DNA from 3 places in the Stutzerimonas sp. R40042 genome. Region 2 is predicted to be linked to each of the others. Evidence: predicted binding sites of a transcription regulator. Region 2 holds the regulator's gene; each other region holds the start of a gene.
The links. Region 2 encodes FliA, which starts transcription of late flagellar genes. Its sites were predicted from a motif close to CTAAAGTTTNNNNNNNNNNNGCCGNTAA; they were not measured.
Positions count from the first base shown of each region.

Region 1: the regulator FliA is predicted to act here: its motif matches at 1,358-1,385, upstream of OUY36_RS18465 (methyl-accepting chemotaxis protein).
Region 3: the regulator FliA is predicted to act here: its motif matches at 2,777-2,804, upstream of OUY36_RS11960 (methyl-accepting chemotaxis protein).

Region 1 is NZ_CP113258.1:3,904,234-3,908,388, reverse strand. Features, by position in the region: gene ampD (1,6-anhydro-N-acetylmuramyl-L-alanine amidase AmpD) at 1-361, shown strand, start outside; gene ampE (regulatory signaling modulator protein AmpE) at 377-1,213, shown strand; gene OUY36_RS18465 (methyl-accepting chemotaxis protein) at 1,480-3,510, shown strand; gene OUY36_RS18460 (TatD family hydrolase) at 3,520-4,155, opposite strand, start outside.
Region 2 is NZ_CP113258.1:2,932,517-2,936,671, reverse strand. Features, by position in the region: gene flhF (flagellar biosynthesis protein FlhF) at 1-502, shown strand, start outside; gene fleN (flagellar synthesis regulator FleN) at 594-1,421, shown strand; gene fliA (RNA polymerase sigma factor FliA) at 1,439-2,164, shown strand; gene OUY36_RS13785 (chemotaxis response regulator CheY) at 2,239-2,613, shown strand; gene OUY36_RS13780 (protein phosphatase CheZ) at 2,637-3,431, shown strand; gene OUY36_RS13775 (chemotaxis protein CheA) at 3,443-4,155, shown strand, end outside.
Region 3 is NZ_CP113258.1:2,543,917-2,548,071, reverse strand. Features, by position in the region: gene OUY36_RS11970 (hypothetical protein) at 1-133, opposite strand, end outside; gene OUY36_RS11965 (hypothetical protein) at 276-545, opposite strand; gene OUY36_RS11960 (methyl-accepting chemotaxis protein) at 946-2,580, opposite strand; gene OUY36_RS11955 (undecaprenyl-diphosphate phosphatase) at 2,929-3,759, shown strand; gene OUY36_RS11950 (ABC-F family ATPase) at 3,823-4,155, opposite strand, start outside.

The DNA of each region.
Region 1 (4,155 bases), 970 kb from region 2:
CTTCGAGGAAATCGCCGAACTGCAGGTCTCGGCACATTTTCTCATCGAGCGTGATGGCTCGATTACCCAGTTCGTCTCCTGTCTGGACCGGGCCTGGCATGCCGGGGTGTCCTGCTTCGACGGTCGCGAGAGCTGCAACGATTTTTCCATCGGCATTGAGCTGGAGGGAACCGATGACCAGCCGTTCAGCGAGCCGCAATACCAGGCGCTGATCGCGCTATGCCGGATGCTGCAGAGCGGCTATCCGGGCATCACGCCGGAGCGGGTGTGCGGCCACAGCGACATCGCGCCGGGGCGCAAGACCGATCCCGGACCGGCCTTCGACTGGCAGCGCTTGCGTGCCGCCTCAATTACCTGCTGACGAAAGGAAACGGCGATGAGCTTTCTGGTGATTCTGCTCGTGCTGCTGGTGGAGAAATTCTCCGATTGGCGACCACGGCTGCAGTACGACCGCCCCTGGCTGGCGCGCCTGCGCCAGGCCGAGGCCAGCCCGCGCTTGCGCGGCGCTCCCTGGCTGGCGCTGGCCTTGCTGGTATTGATTCCCGTACTGCTGCTTGGCCTGCTGTTGGTCGCACTGGAACCATTGGCCTACGGCTGGTTGAGCCTGCCACTGCACTTGCTGGTGCTGCTCTACAGCCTCGGCCGCGGCCATGCCAAGGCTGAACTCGGCGCGTTCCGCGATGCCTGGCGTCGTGGTGATGAGGAGGCAGCCGCGCTGGCGGCCGAGCGTGACGCCGGCCTGCAGGCGCAGGACCCGCCGAGCCTGTTATCGGCGGTACAAACCTGGCTGCTGTGGCGCAGCTACGAGGGTTTCTTTGCGGTGATCTTCTGGTACCTGCTGCTCGGGCCGATGGCGGCACTGGCCTATCGACTACTGGCGCTGTGCGCCGAGCACGCCGAACTCGAAGGGCTGCGCGAGCGGGCCGAGCAGCTGCGGCATGCCTTCGACTGGTTGCCGGTACGCGTATTGCTCGGCAGTTTCGCCCTGGTCGGCAACTTCGTCGCGGTCAACCGAGCGCTGCTGCATGAGCTGTTGAGCTGGGACGTGCCGGCCCGGCGCCTGCTGGCCGATGCCGGTCCGCTGGCCGCCGATCTGCCTCCTGCGACCGAGGGTGAGGCGGGCATCGCGCGGCTCGACGGGATCGCGGCGTTGCTGGTGCGCACACGCGTGTTCTGGTACGCGGTGATCGCGGTCTGGACGATCCTCGTCTGAGCCTTATCCGCCAGCGGCGGCGCTGATGGACCTCCATAACGCCGCTGTATGAGGTTTGCCTGTCGAATCGCTGGAACCCTTGAGCCAGACGCCTCGCCGGGTGCCTATCCAATACAGAACTGCTGGCCATGATTTGGCCATTACCTTAAGTTACAAAAGCCCATACCGATATCCCGTATAACCCGGGCAGATGCCACTCTCTGACGAGCCCTGCTGCGCGTTGCAATTGCGTGCAAGCCAATACCAATAAAATTGGGAGACGTCGTGTGAATAGCCTGTTGTATCCCGCCATCGCGTTCATGAACCGCCTGAGCTTCGGCATGAAGTTCAGTCTGGTCAGCGTCCTGTTCTTCGTTCCCATGCTGCTGAGCAACTACTACCTGGTGCGCGATTCGTACCGAGCGTATGTCGGTACCCGCAACGAGTTGCAGAGTCTCGAGCTGCTCGGCTCGACACTGCAGGTGCGGCGCAGCATGGAGGACTGGAAAGACCTCGTGCACATCGAGTCGATCATCGGCCAGACCGGCAATGTCGAGGCGTTGCAGACGCGTCTGAACCGTGTCGAAAGCGAGCTGACGGCGCAGCTGCAGGCGCTGGCCCCCGTTGGCGATGCGCCCGAGCAGGTGGCCGAATTCAATGCCCGGCGCGACGAACTGGTGGCTGGTCTGCGGGCTGCCCAGGCCGAGCAATCGCTGCAGTCCAAGGCGGCCATGGCCGAGACGCTGTTGGGCCAGTCGCAGGTGATGATCAAGCTCGTCGCCGGTCAGTCCGGCCTCAGCCAGGATCTCGAGCGTGAGGTGCGTCAGCTGGCCGAGCTGCTGACCACGGTAACCCCGGCCATCAGCGCATCGCTCGGCGAAGGACGTGCGGTGGGCTCCTACACCTTCGGCCAGGGCTACCTGAACTCCGATGCCAGCAATACGCTGGACAACCTCGTGCTGGAACTGGAAAAGCAGCAGGCGCAGTACGCCGCACAGTTGCAGGACGCCCTCGGCGCGAGCCAGGCCGCGCGAACCCGGCTCGACGCTTTCGCTACGGCCAGCCGCGAGTCCCTGCAGGCGAGCAGCGACATCCTGCAGGACGAGGTGATCATGGCCGACGCGCTGGACCAGCCATGGGAACAGTTCTACGAGCGCATCAGCGCCGAGATGGCCAAGACCTACGAGCTGAACGACGCCATCCTGACATTTCTCGATGTGGAACTCGCCGAACGGTTGGAACAGAAGCGCCTGCTGATGACGCTGCTGCTCTCGGCCCTGGCGGTGGTGTTGTGTCTGGTGGCCTACCTGTATGCCGGCTTCTACGCTTCGACGCGCGCCTCGTTGCACAGTCTCGGCAGGATCATGGACAAGGTCGCCGCCGGCGACATGACCGCGCGCTATCAGGTACAGAGCCGCGATGAGCTCGGCGAGCTGGGCCAGGTGTTCAACACTACCGTGGCGCAGATCCGTGAACTGATCGAGCGCGTCGGCCATACCGTTGCCGAGGTGGAGCGCCAGGCCGGACGGGTGGAGAGCGTATCCGGCGAGAGCAACCAGACGGTATCCGAACAGCGTGGCCAGATCGAACAGGTGGCCACCGCGATGAACGAGATGTCGGCCACCGCCCAGGCGGTCGCCACCAGCGCCGAGGCCGCAGTGGGTAGCGCGCAGAGCGTCAACGAGGAAACCGTCAGCGGCCGTTCCCTGGTGGTCGCGCAGGTCGGCGGCATCCAGCGGTTGGCCAGCGAGATCGAACAATCGGTGGAGGTGATCAACCAGCTGGCTGGCGACAGCAAGGCGATCAGCCAGGTCCTTGACGTGATCAAGGCGATCGCCGAACAGACCAACCTGCTGGCCCTCAATGCCGCCATCGAAGCGGCGCGGGCCGGCGAGCAGGGCCGCGGATTCGCCGTGGTTGCCGACGAGGTGCGTGGCCTGGCGCAACGCACGCAGAAGTCCACCGCAGAAATCGAGCAGATGATTTCGCGCCTGCAGAACGGCGTCGGCGCTGCAGTGAAGACCATGCATGCCAGTCATGCGCTGGCCGAGGAAACGGTCGGGCAGTCGGCACAGGTGGAGCAGGCGCTGGAGAATATCCTCGGCGCGGTGGGGCTGATCGTCGATCAGAACCAGCAGATCGCCGCGGCTGCCGAGCAGCAGACGGCGGTGGCGCATGACATCGATCGCAACATCGTCGCCATCAACGAAGCCGGGCAGCGAACTGCCGAAGGCGCCGGGCATACCGAGCAGGCGAGCCGCGAATTGAGCCAGCTGGTCGGCCAGCTGCAGCAGCTGATCGCCGCCTTCCGCGTCTGACGGGCCGGCTCAGCGCCAGCCGAACAGTTCGCAGCTGTTGCGATAGCTGGCCGCGGCCAGCGTTTCGGGGGCGATGCCCTTGAGGTCGGCCAGGCGTTGGCAGATTTCCGGCAGCAATTCCGGGCTGTTGCGCTCGCCGGCATGCCCGGCCGGCGGGATGTCCGGCGCATCGGTTTCCAGCACGATGGCCTCCAGTGGCAGCTGTCGCAGCACCCGATGCATCCGCTGTGCCTGTGGCCAGGTGCCGGCGCCGCCGAGGCCGAGTCTGAAGCCCAGCCGCAGATACTCCTGTGCCTCTTCCCAGCTGCCGCTGAACGCGTGCACGACGCCGGCACGTTCGAGCCTGTAGCGCTTGAGCGTGGCGATCATCGGCGCATGGGCACGGCGCACATGCAGCAATACCGGCAACGAGAACTCCGCGGCCAGCGCCAGCTGCGCTTCGAGCAGCTGCTGTTGGCGCTCGACGTCCGGATTGTCGATGTAGTAATCCAGGCCGATCTCACCGATGGCGCAGAGCTTCGGCTCGCCGCGCAAGCGCTCCAGCCAGTCGCGCAGCTGTTCGACATGGGCGTCCTGATGTTCGTCGAGGAACACCGGATGCAGGCCCAGCGCCGCGTATACCGATGGCTCGTCACCGGCCAGCTG
Region 2 (4,155 bases):
TATCCTCGACGTACCGGTGCTGCAGATCGACCCGAGCCAGCCATTGAGCAAGACGCTGGCGCCGCTGGCCCGCAAGCGCGTGATCCTGATCGACACCGCCGGCCTGCCGGCCAGCGATCCGACCTTGCGCAAGCAGCTCGAAGCGCTGTCGGATCGCGGTGTGAAATCCAAGAACTATCTGGTGTTGGCGGCGACCAGCCAGAGTCAGGTACTCAAGGCGGCATGGCACAACTATCGTCGCTGCGGCCTGGCGGGTTGTATCCTGACCAAGCTGGACGAGGCAGGCAGCCTCGGCGATGTGCTCGGTCTCACGATCAGCCAGCATTTGCCGATAGCCTACCTCGCCGATGGCCCGCGGATTCCGGATGACCTGCATCTGCCCCGTAGCCACCAGCTGGTCAGCCGTGCGGTAAGCCTGCAATCAGGCGAGGAGCCGAGCGAAGAGGCCATGGCGGACATGTTCGCCGGGTTGTACAACGGCTCGTCACGGCGGGCCGGATGATCAAGCGAGTGCGGTACCAGAATGAACCAGATGCGTGCCATGCGGGCGCATCGCCGGCCGTATGGCCCCAGCAAGATATAGGCGTGTGAACATGGGTATGCATCCCGTACAGGTGATTGCGGTGACCGGCGGCAAGGGTGGCGTCGGCAAGACCAACGTGTCGGTCAATCTGGCGCTGGCGCTGGCCGATCTGGGCCGGCGTGTGGTGTTGCTCGACGCCGACCTGGGTCTGGCCAACGTCGACGTCCTGCTTGGCCTGACCAGCAAGCGAACCCTGGCCGATGTGATCGCCGGTGAGTGCGATCTGCGCGATGTGCTGATTCAGGGCCCCGGCGGTATCCGTATCGTGCCCGCGGCATCCGGGACGCAGAGCATGGTACAGCTGTCGTCCCTGCAGCATGCCGGTCTGATCCAGGCATTCAGTGAGCTGGGCGATGAGCTGGACGTGCTGATCATCGATACCGCGGCCGGTATTGGTGATTCGGTGGTCAGCTTCGTGCGTGCCGCGCAGGAAGTGCTGCTGGTCGTCACAGATGAACCCACGTCCATCACCGATGCCTATGCTCTGATCAAATTGCTCAACCGTGACTACGGCATCAGTCGTTTCCGGGTGTTGGCCAACATGGCGCATGCACCCCAGGAAGGTCGCAACCTGTTCGCCAAGCTGACCAAGGTCACCGAGCGTTTTCTCGATGTGGCGCTGCAGTATGTCGGCGCCGTGCCCTACGACGAGGCCGTACGCAAGGCGGTACAAAAGCAGCGTGCCGTCTATGAAGCCTATCCGCGCTCCAAATGCGCGCTGGCCTTCAAGGCCATTGCGCAGAAGATCGATACCTGGCCGTTGCCCGCTACCCCGCGCGGCCATCTCGAATTCTTCGTCGAGCGCCTCATCAGTCCCGCTTCAGAAAGCCACGAATGACAGGTGCCGGATCCGCTATGTATTACAGCAAGGCTCAGGCAAAGGATGCTCAATATCGCCTGATCGATCAGTACGCGCCGTTGGTCAAGCGTATCGCTTACCACCTTCTGGCGCGTCTGCCTGCGAGTGTGCAGGTGGACGACCTGATCCAGGCTGGAATGATCGGACTGCTGGAAGCAGCGAAGAAGTACGACGCCGGCAAGGGCGCCAGTTTTGAAACCTACGCCGGCATCCGCATCCGCGGCACCATGCTCGACGAGGTGCGCAAGGGCGATTGGGCGCCACGCTCGGTGCATCGCAACTCGCGCATGGTCAGCGAGGCGATCCGCGCCATCGAAGCGAAAACCGGTCGTGACGCTAAAGATCATGAAGTTGCGGCCGAACTTAAGCTTAGTCTCGATGAGTATTACAGCATCCTCGGCGATACCCTCGGCAGCCGACTGTTCAGCTTCGACGACCTGCTGCAGGAAGGCGAGCATGGCGAGCTGCAGGAGGATGCCGGCAGCACGCACCCCGAGCCTTTCCGCGATCTGGAGGACGAACGTTTCCAGTTGGCGCTGGCAGAAGCCATCGCCAACCTGCCGGAGCGCGAGAAGCTGGTGCTGTCGTTGTATTACGACGAAGAGCTGAACTTGAAGGAAATCGGTCAGGTGCTGGGAGTCAGCGAGTCGCGTGTGAGCCAGTTGCATAGCCAGTGTGCGGCGCGCCTGCGTGCGCGCCTCGGTGAATGGCGCGCCAATTGACGATTGTTTGCGGTATGACGTGCTCGGTTTGCTGAGGCATTTTGGGACTTACGGAGGTCGACTTGGACAAGAACATGAAAATCCTCATCGTCGATGACTTCTCGACGATGAGACGAATCATCAAGAACCTCTTGCGTGACCTGGGGTTCACCAACACCGCCGAAGCGGACGATGGCACCACCGCGCTGCCGATGCTCAAGAGCGGCAGCTTCGACTTTCTCGTCACCGACTGGAACATGCCGGGCATGAGCGGTATCGATCTGCTGCGTACCGTGCGTGCCGACGAGCGCCTCAAGCACCTGCCGGTGCTGATGGTCACTGCCGAAGCCAAGCGCGACCAGATCATCGAGGCGGCACAGGCCGGCGTAAACGGCTATGTGGTCAAGCCTTTCACTGCCCAGGTGCTCAAGGAGAAGATCGAGAAGATCTTCGAGCGCGTCAACGGCTGAAGCAGCAACGCCGCGAGGGCACTATGACGCAAGCAGATCAGAGCCTGGCAGAGTTCGAAGCGACTCTGAAGGCCAACGCCCCTAAGTTGATTGAAAGCCTGCAGCAGGGCCGCTTCGATGAAGCGACGCAGATGTTCAATGAACTCAGCCAGGCGCGTAATCACAGTCTCTATCAGGAAGTCGGCAAGCTCACCCGCGAGCTGCACAACGCCATCGTCAAACTCGAGATGGATACCTGTGCCACTGGCGGCGATCCGTCACCGATCACCGACGCGACCGATCGCCTGTCCTATGTGGTGGAGATGACCGAGAAGGCCGCCAACCGCACCATGGATCTGGTGGAGGAATCGGCGCCGCTGGTCAACTACGTTAGCTACGAGGCCCAGAGCCTGACGGCCGACTGGCAGCGATTCATGCGCCGCGAAATGGATGCTGAACAGTTCCGTGGGCTGGTCAAGCGCATCGACCAGTACCTCAAGCGCAGCATGAACGATGGTAGCCAGCTGTCGCAGAACCTCAGCGAAATCATGCTGGCCCAAGATTTCCAGGACCTGACCGGCCAGGTCATCAAGCGTGTCACCCGACTGATCACCGAGCTTGAAAGCAATCTGCTCAATCTCGTCCTGATGGCGGGGCAGGTCGACCGCGTGGCTGGCATCCAGCACGACCGTGATGCCATGCGCGCCGAGCAAGAGAAGAAAAAACAAGAAAAATCGCCTTCCAATGGTGAAGGTCCGCAGATGCATGCCGATATGCGTGAAGACGTCGTTTCCGGCCAGGACGATGTCGATGATCTGCTTTCAAGCCTGGGCTTTTAGGGGAAGTGAATATGAGCTTCGACGCCGATGAAGAAATTCTCCAGGACTTCCTGGTAGAGGCCGGCGAGATTCTCGAACTATTGTCCGAGCAACTCGTGGAGCTGGAAAGCAGCCCCGATGACATGGCGTTGCTCAATGCGATTTTTCGCGGGTTCCATACGGTCAAGGGCGGTGCGGGCTTTCTTCAGCTTCATGAGCTGGTGGAATGCTGCCACATTGCCGAAAACGTCTTCGACATCCTGCGCAAGGGTGAGCGTCGAGTCGATTCCGAACTGATGGACGTCGTTCTGCAGGCGCTCGACGCCGTGAACGCGATGTTCAGCCAGGTCCGTGAACGCGTCGAACCTACTCCTGCCTCGCCGGAACTGCTGGCCGCATTGGCCCGTCTGGCCGAGCCTGCATCCGACGACGAAGCACCTGCCGCCGCAGCGCCCCAGGCGATCGCCGAGCCTGTGAGCGAAGGCGCCGACAGCGATTTCGAGCAGCTGCTGGATGCGATCGAACCGCCCGCTGTCGAGCCGCTGGCATCCGCCGATACAGGCACCGTGGCTGACGAAATCACCGATGATGAGTTCGAGTCGTTGCTCGATCAGTTGCATGGCAAGGGCAAGTTCGAGCCGGCAACCACCGCAGCGACCACGCCGGCGGCTGCCGAGCCTGCGATTGCTAGTAGCGGGGCAGGCGCAAGCGACGAGATCACCGATGACGAGTTCGAAGCACTGCT
Region 3 (4,155 bases), 390 kb from region 2:
TGAGTCCGGGCGTCTGTGTGTCGCGCGGAATGACGAAGTGCAGTTTCACCAAGTGGCCGCCGGAGTCTCGAGGTAGATCGGCAAGCCCGCAGCTTTGCCATTGATCGTTGACGTAGGCTTCTGCACCTTTCATGGGTCTCTCCTGTTATGTCCGTTGCTGTTGAGACCGTTAAACAGCCGAATGGATCAGTCGAGATCACCAGGGCAGCCCAACCGCCGGACATGAAAAAAGGCCTGGAGCGCGTGCCGCAGGCCTTCGTTCGGGCGAGCCATGCTTATTCAGGCATGTGCCAAGGGGAGAAGTGGGCGCCGTCGCGGCTGAGTTGCTCGCGAGTCTGCTCCAGGGTTTCACCGAGCTTCACAGGATCGGTGAAAACGCTGCTGGACATTTTGCAACGACCCAAGAGGCGGGCTTCGTCGCGATCGACAACGGTGATGCTGACTTCGCCGTTTCCTTCGGGCAGCGTCCAGGCAACGCACTGGAATGGTTTGAACGCGCGGTCGGTGATCAGAAGGGCTTCATTGATACGCAGCGGGGTGTGCATGGGGCATGTCTCTCTGTGTGATACCCAAAATACCTGCAGCCAAGCTCGTTGGCATTGGCCTTACATTGCAGTTGATGTACCCAGAGGACTGATGAGTCACATGCGAGTTCGAAAAAATTTGAAGGCCTTTGCAATTAGCCAAAGGTATAACGTTGACGCATGGTCGGCCGGGGGCTCCAGGTTCGATCTAAACTCTTGTCACTGCTGGAGAATTTCACTGGCGAGGTGAGGGAGGTGGGCTTGCTAGGCCGCAGTGGGAAAAGGCCCGTGCGACAACCTGTCGCGAGGGGAGATGTTGAGGTTAGGCTGGCGCCTGCTTGCTGATGGTGCAAGCGGGAGGGGGCACTGCTTCAGTAGGGTGCCGGCGGTCCCGCTCGCACGAGGACCGCCGGGTGGGGGATCAGACCCTGAACTGACTGAGCAGGCGATTGAGCTGGCTGGCGAGTTCGCCCAGACGCTTGCCCGCCTCACTGGACTGCTCGGCTGCCAGCGTACTCTCTTGCGCCAGGCCGGCGGCCTGGGTCACGTTCTGGTTGATCTCCTCGACCACATGGGACTGCTGCAGGGTGGCGCTGGCAATCGAAGCGTTGACGCCCGACAGGTTGCGCAAAGCCTGAGCGATCTCGCCAAGACTTTCGCCAGCCTGACTGGCCTGCTCGACAGTGAGCTGCGAGGCCCGGTTGCTTTCCATGATGACGTTCACGGCTGCACCTGAATTCTTCTGCAGGCGCTCGATCATGCCTTGGATCTCCGCTGTCGACTGTTGTGTCCGCTGAGCCAGCAGACGCACCTCGTCGGCTACCACGGCGAAGCCACGGCCCTGCTCGCCAGCTCGTGCAGCTTCGATTGCGGCATTCAGTGCCAGCAGGTTGGTCTGCTCGGCGATGGAGCCGATGACCTCGAGAACGGAGCCGATCTTGGTGGTTTCATCGGCCAGCGACTGGATCACGTCCACCGCCTGGCTAATCGTTGCCGACAGCTCATCGATCTGTTGCAGGCTCGTCTCGATGTTGCGCTGGCCGAGCCCGGCCTGGTTCTCTGCTGCGCCCACTTCGCTCGACGCGTGTTCGGCGTTCTTGGCGACTTCCTGCACTGCGTAGGTAACCTCGTTGACTGCCGTGGCCACCTGTTCCATTTGCAGCATCTGCTGCTGGCTCTGTTCGTGGGTCTGGCTAGAAAGCTCGCTGAGCGAGCGCGAGGATTGATCCAGGGCTCCGGCCGTTTCGAAAAGCTGACCGACAACGGTACGCAGTTTTTGGGTGAATCGGTTGAAATCTCGGCCGAGCGTGGTCAGCTCATCATTGCCCGACACATCCAGTGTGTGGGTCAGGTCGGCTTCGCCGCTGGCGATATTGGCCATCGCCGCCATCGTGTGGCGCAGCGGCGCAACGATACTGCGGATCAGGATGGCGACCACCACGGCCATGATCGCGGCGATGAACAGACCGATGATGGAAAAGCGCGTCACGTAGTTCCAGAACTCCTGCTCCACGTCATCGACGTAGATGCCTGAGCCGATGATCCAGCCCCAGGGCTTGAACAGTTGCACATAGGAGATTTTCGGCACCGGATTCTCTTCGCCGGGCTTGGCCCACATGTAGTCGACCAGGCCTGCACCGTCACGACGAGCGATGGCGACCATCTCGTTGAACAGCTCCTTGCCTTCCGGATCCTTGATCTTCGAAAGATCCTGGCCGTCGAGCTTGGGCTGCATCGGGTGCATGATCATGGTCGGGCCGAGATCGTTGATCCAGAAGTAGTCCTGGCCGTCATAGCGCAGCAGCCGGATCTGCTCCATGGCGGCACGTTGCGCCTCGGCAGTACTCATCGCACCGCTGGTTTCCAGCTTGCGGTAGTGCTCGAAAACACCGGCGGCCGCTTCAACCACGTTACGCGTCGCCTCCTGCTTGCCTCGGTACAGGTCGGAGCGAACCTGCTGGATCATCAGCAGGCCGAGGATGAACAGCATGGCGATGGCGACCACGGGGATCAGCCAGAGGCGCTTGCTGATAGGAACATTGCGCAGCAGATTCATGAATACGGCTCCTGGAGGTGTCTTTCTTATCGTTCTTGTCTTGTGGTGGCTCGGACGATGCTTGGTTTGTTGCAAGTGGTAGCGCCATGCTGGTGACGACAACCACCTGAGCCTGTGCCCGCTCAAGCAACCAATGGCTCGCCTGTCAGCTGCGTGCGGCCTGCTGGTTAGAGCCGGACAATGGCTTCTAAGTAGCTTTTCGGCCGCTTGTGACTAAAAATGAGCCCGCGCTTCGTCTGCCGTGGAATTTAGTTCCCCGCGGCGAGTCAGAACAGCGTTTCGATGGCTTTGTGATATATACCTTGGTTGCATTCATGTGCGATGAGTGGCATCGCTTTTGGGGAGTAGATGGATCTTTGGATTGCGGTTCAGGCACTGATTCTGGGCGTAGTAGAGGGAATAACCGAGTTTCTTCCGGTCTCCAGTACCGGCCACCAAATCATCGTCGCGGATCTGATCGGCTTCGGCGGTGAACGCGCACTGGCTTTCAATATCATCATCCAGCTCGGCGCGATCCTCGCAGTGATCTGGGAATATCGGCGCAAGATCATCGATGTGGTGGTCGGCCTGCCTAGGGAGCGCCAGGCACAGAAGTTCACGGCCAACCTGCTGGTCGCCTTCATGCCGGCTGTGGTGCTTGGCGTGGCCTTTGCCGATCTGATTCACGAATACCTGTTCAACCCGATCACAGTGGCCACCGCGCTGGTCATCGGTGGCATCGTCATGCTCTGGGCCGAGCGTCGTGATCACGCGATCCGCGCCGAGACAGTCGATGACATGACCTGGACGCTGGCCTTGAAGGTCGGTTTCGCCCAATGCCTGGCGCTGGTGCCGGGCACTTCGCGGTCGGGCTCGACGATCATTGGTGGACTGCTGTTCGGCCTGTCGCGCAAAGCCGCCACCGAGTTCTCGTTCTTCCTGGCGATGCCAACCATGGTCGGCGCTGCTGTCTATTCCGGCTACAAATACCGCGAACTGTTCCAGCCGGGCGACTTCGCCGTGTTCGCCATCGGCTTCGTTACCTCGTTCATTTTCGCCATGCTGGCCGTGCGAGCGCTGCTGAAGTTCATCGGTAACCACAGCTACGCTGCGTTCGCCTGGTACCGGATCGGTTTCGGTCTTTTGATCCTGGGCACCTGGCAGCTGGGGGTGATCGACTGGAGCACGGCAGTCGGTTAGAGCCACCCATGAAACGAAAAAGCCCCGCGGATGCGGGGCTTTTTCATTTCATGCGCGAGGGTTTCAAACAAGCACGCCCTGGCTGCGCAGATAGTCGTCGTAGCTGCCGCTGAAGTCGGTCACGCCGTTCTCCGACAATTCGATGATGCGCGTGGCCAGGGAGCTGACGAACTCGCGGTCGTGGCTGACGAAGATCAGCGTGCCCGGGTAGTTCTCGAGTGCTAGGTTGAGTGCCTCGATGGATTCCATGTCCAGGTGGTTGGTTGGTTCGTCCATCACCAGCACGTTGGGCTTCTTCAGGATCAGCTTGCCGAACAGCATGCGGCCCTGTTCGCCGCCGGAGATCACCTTGACCGATTTCTTGATCTCGTCGTTGGAGAACAGCATGCGGCCCAA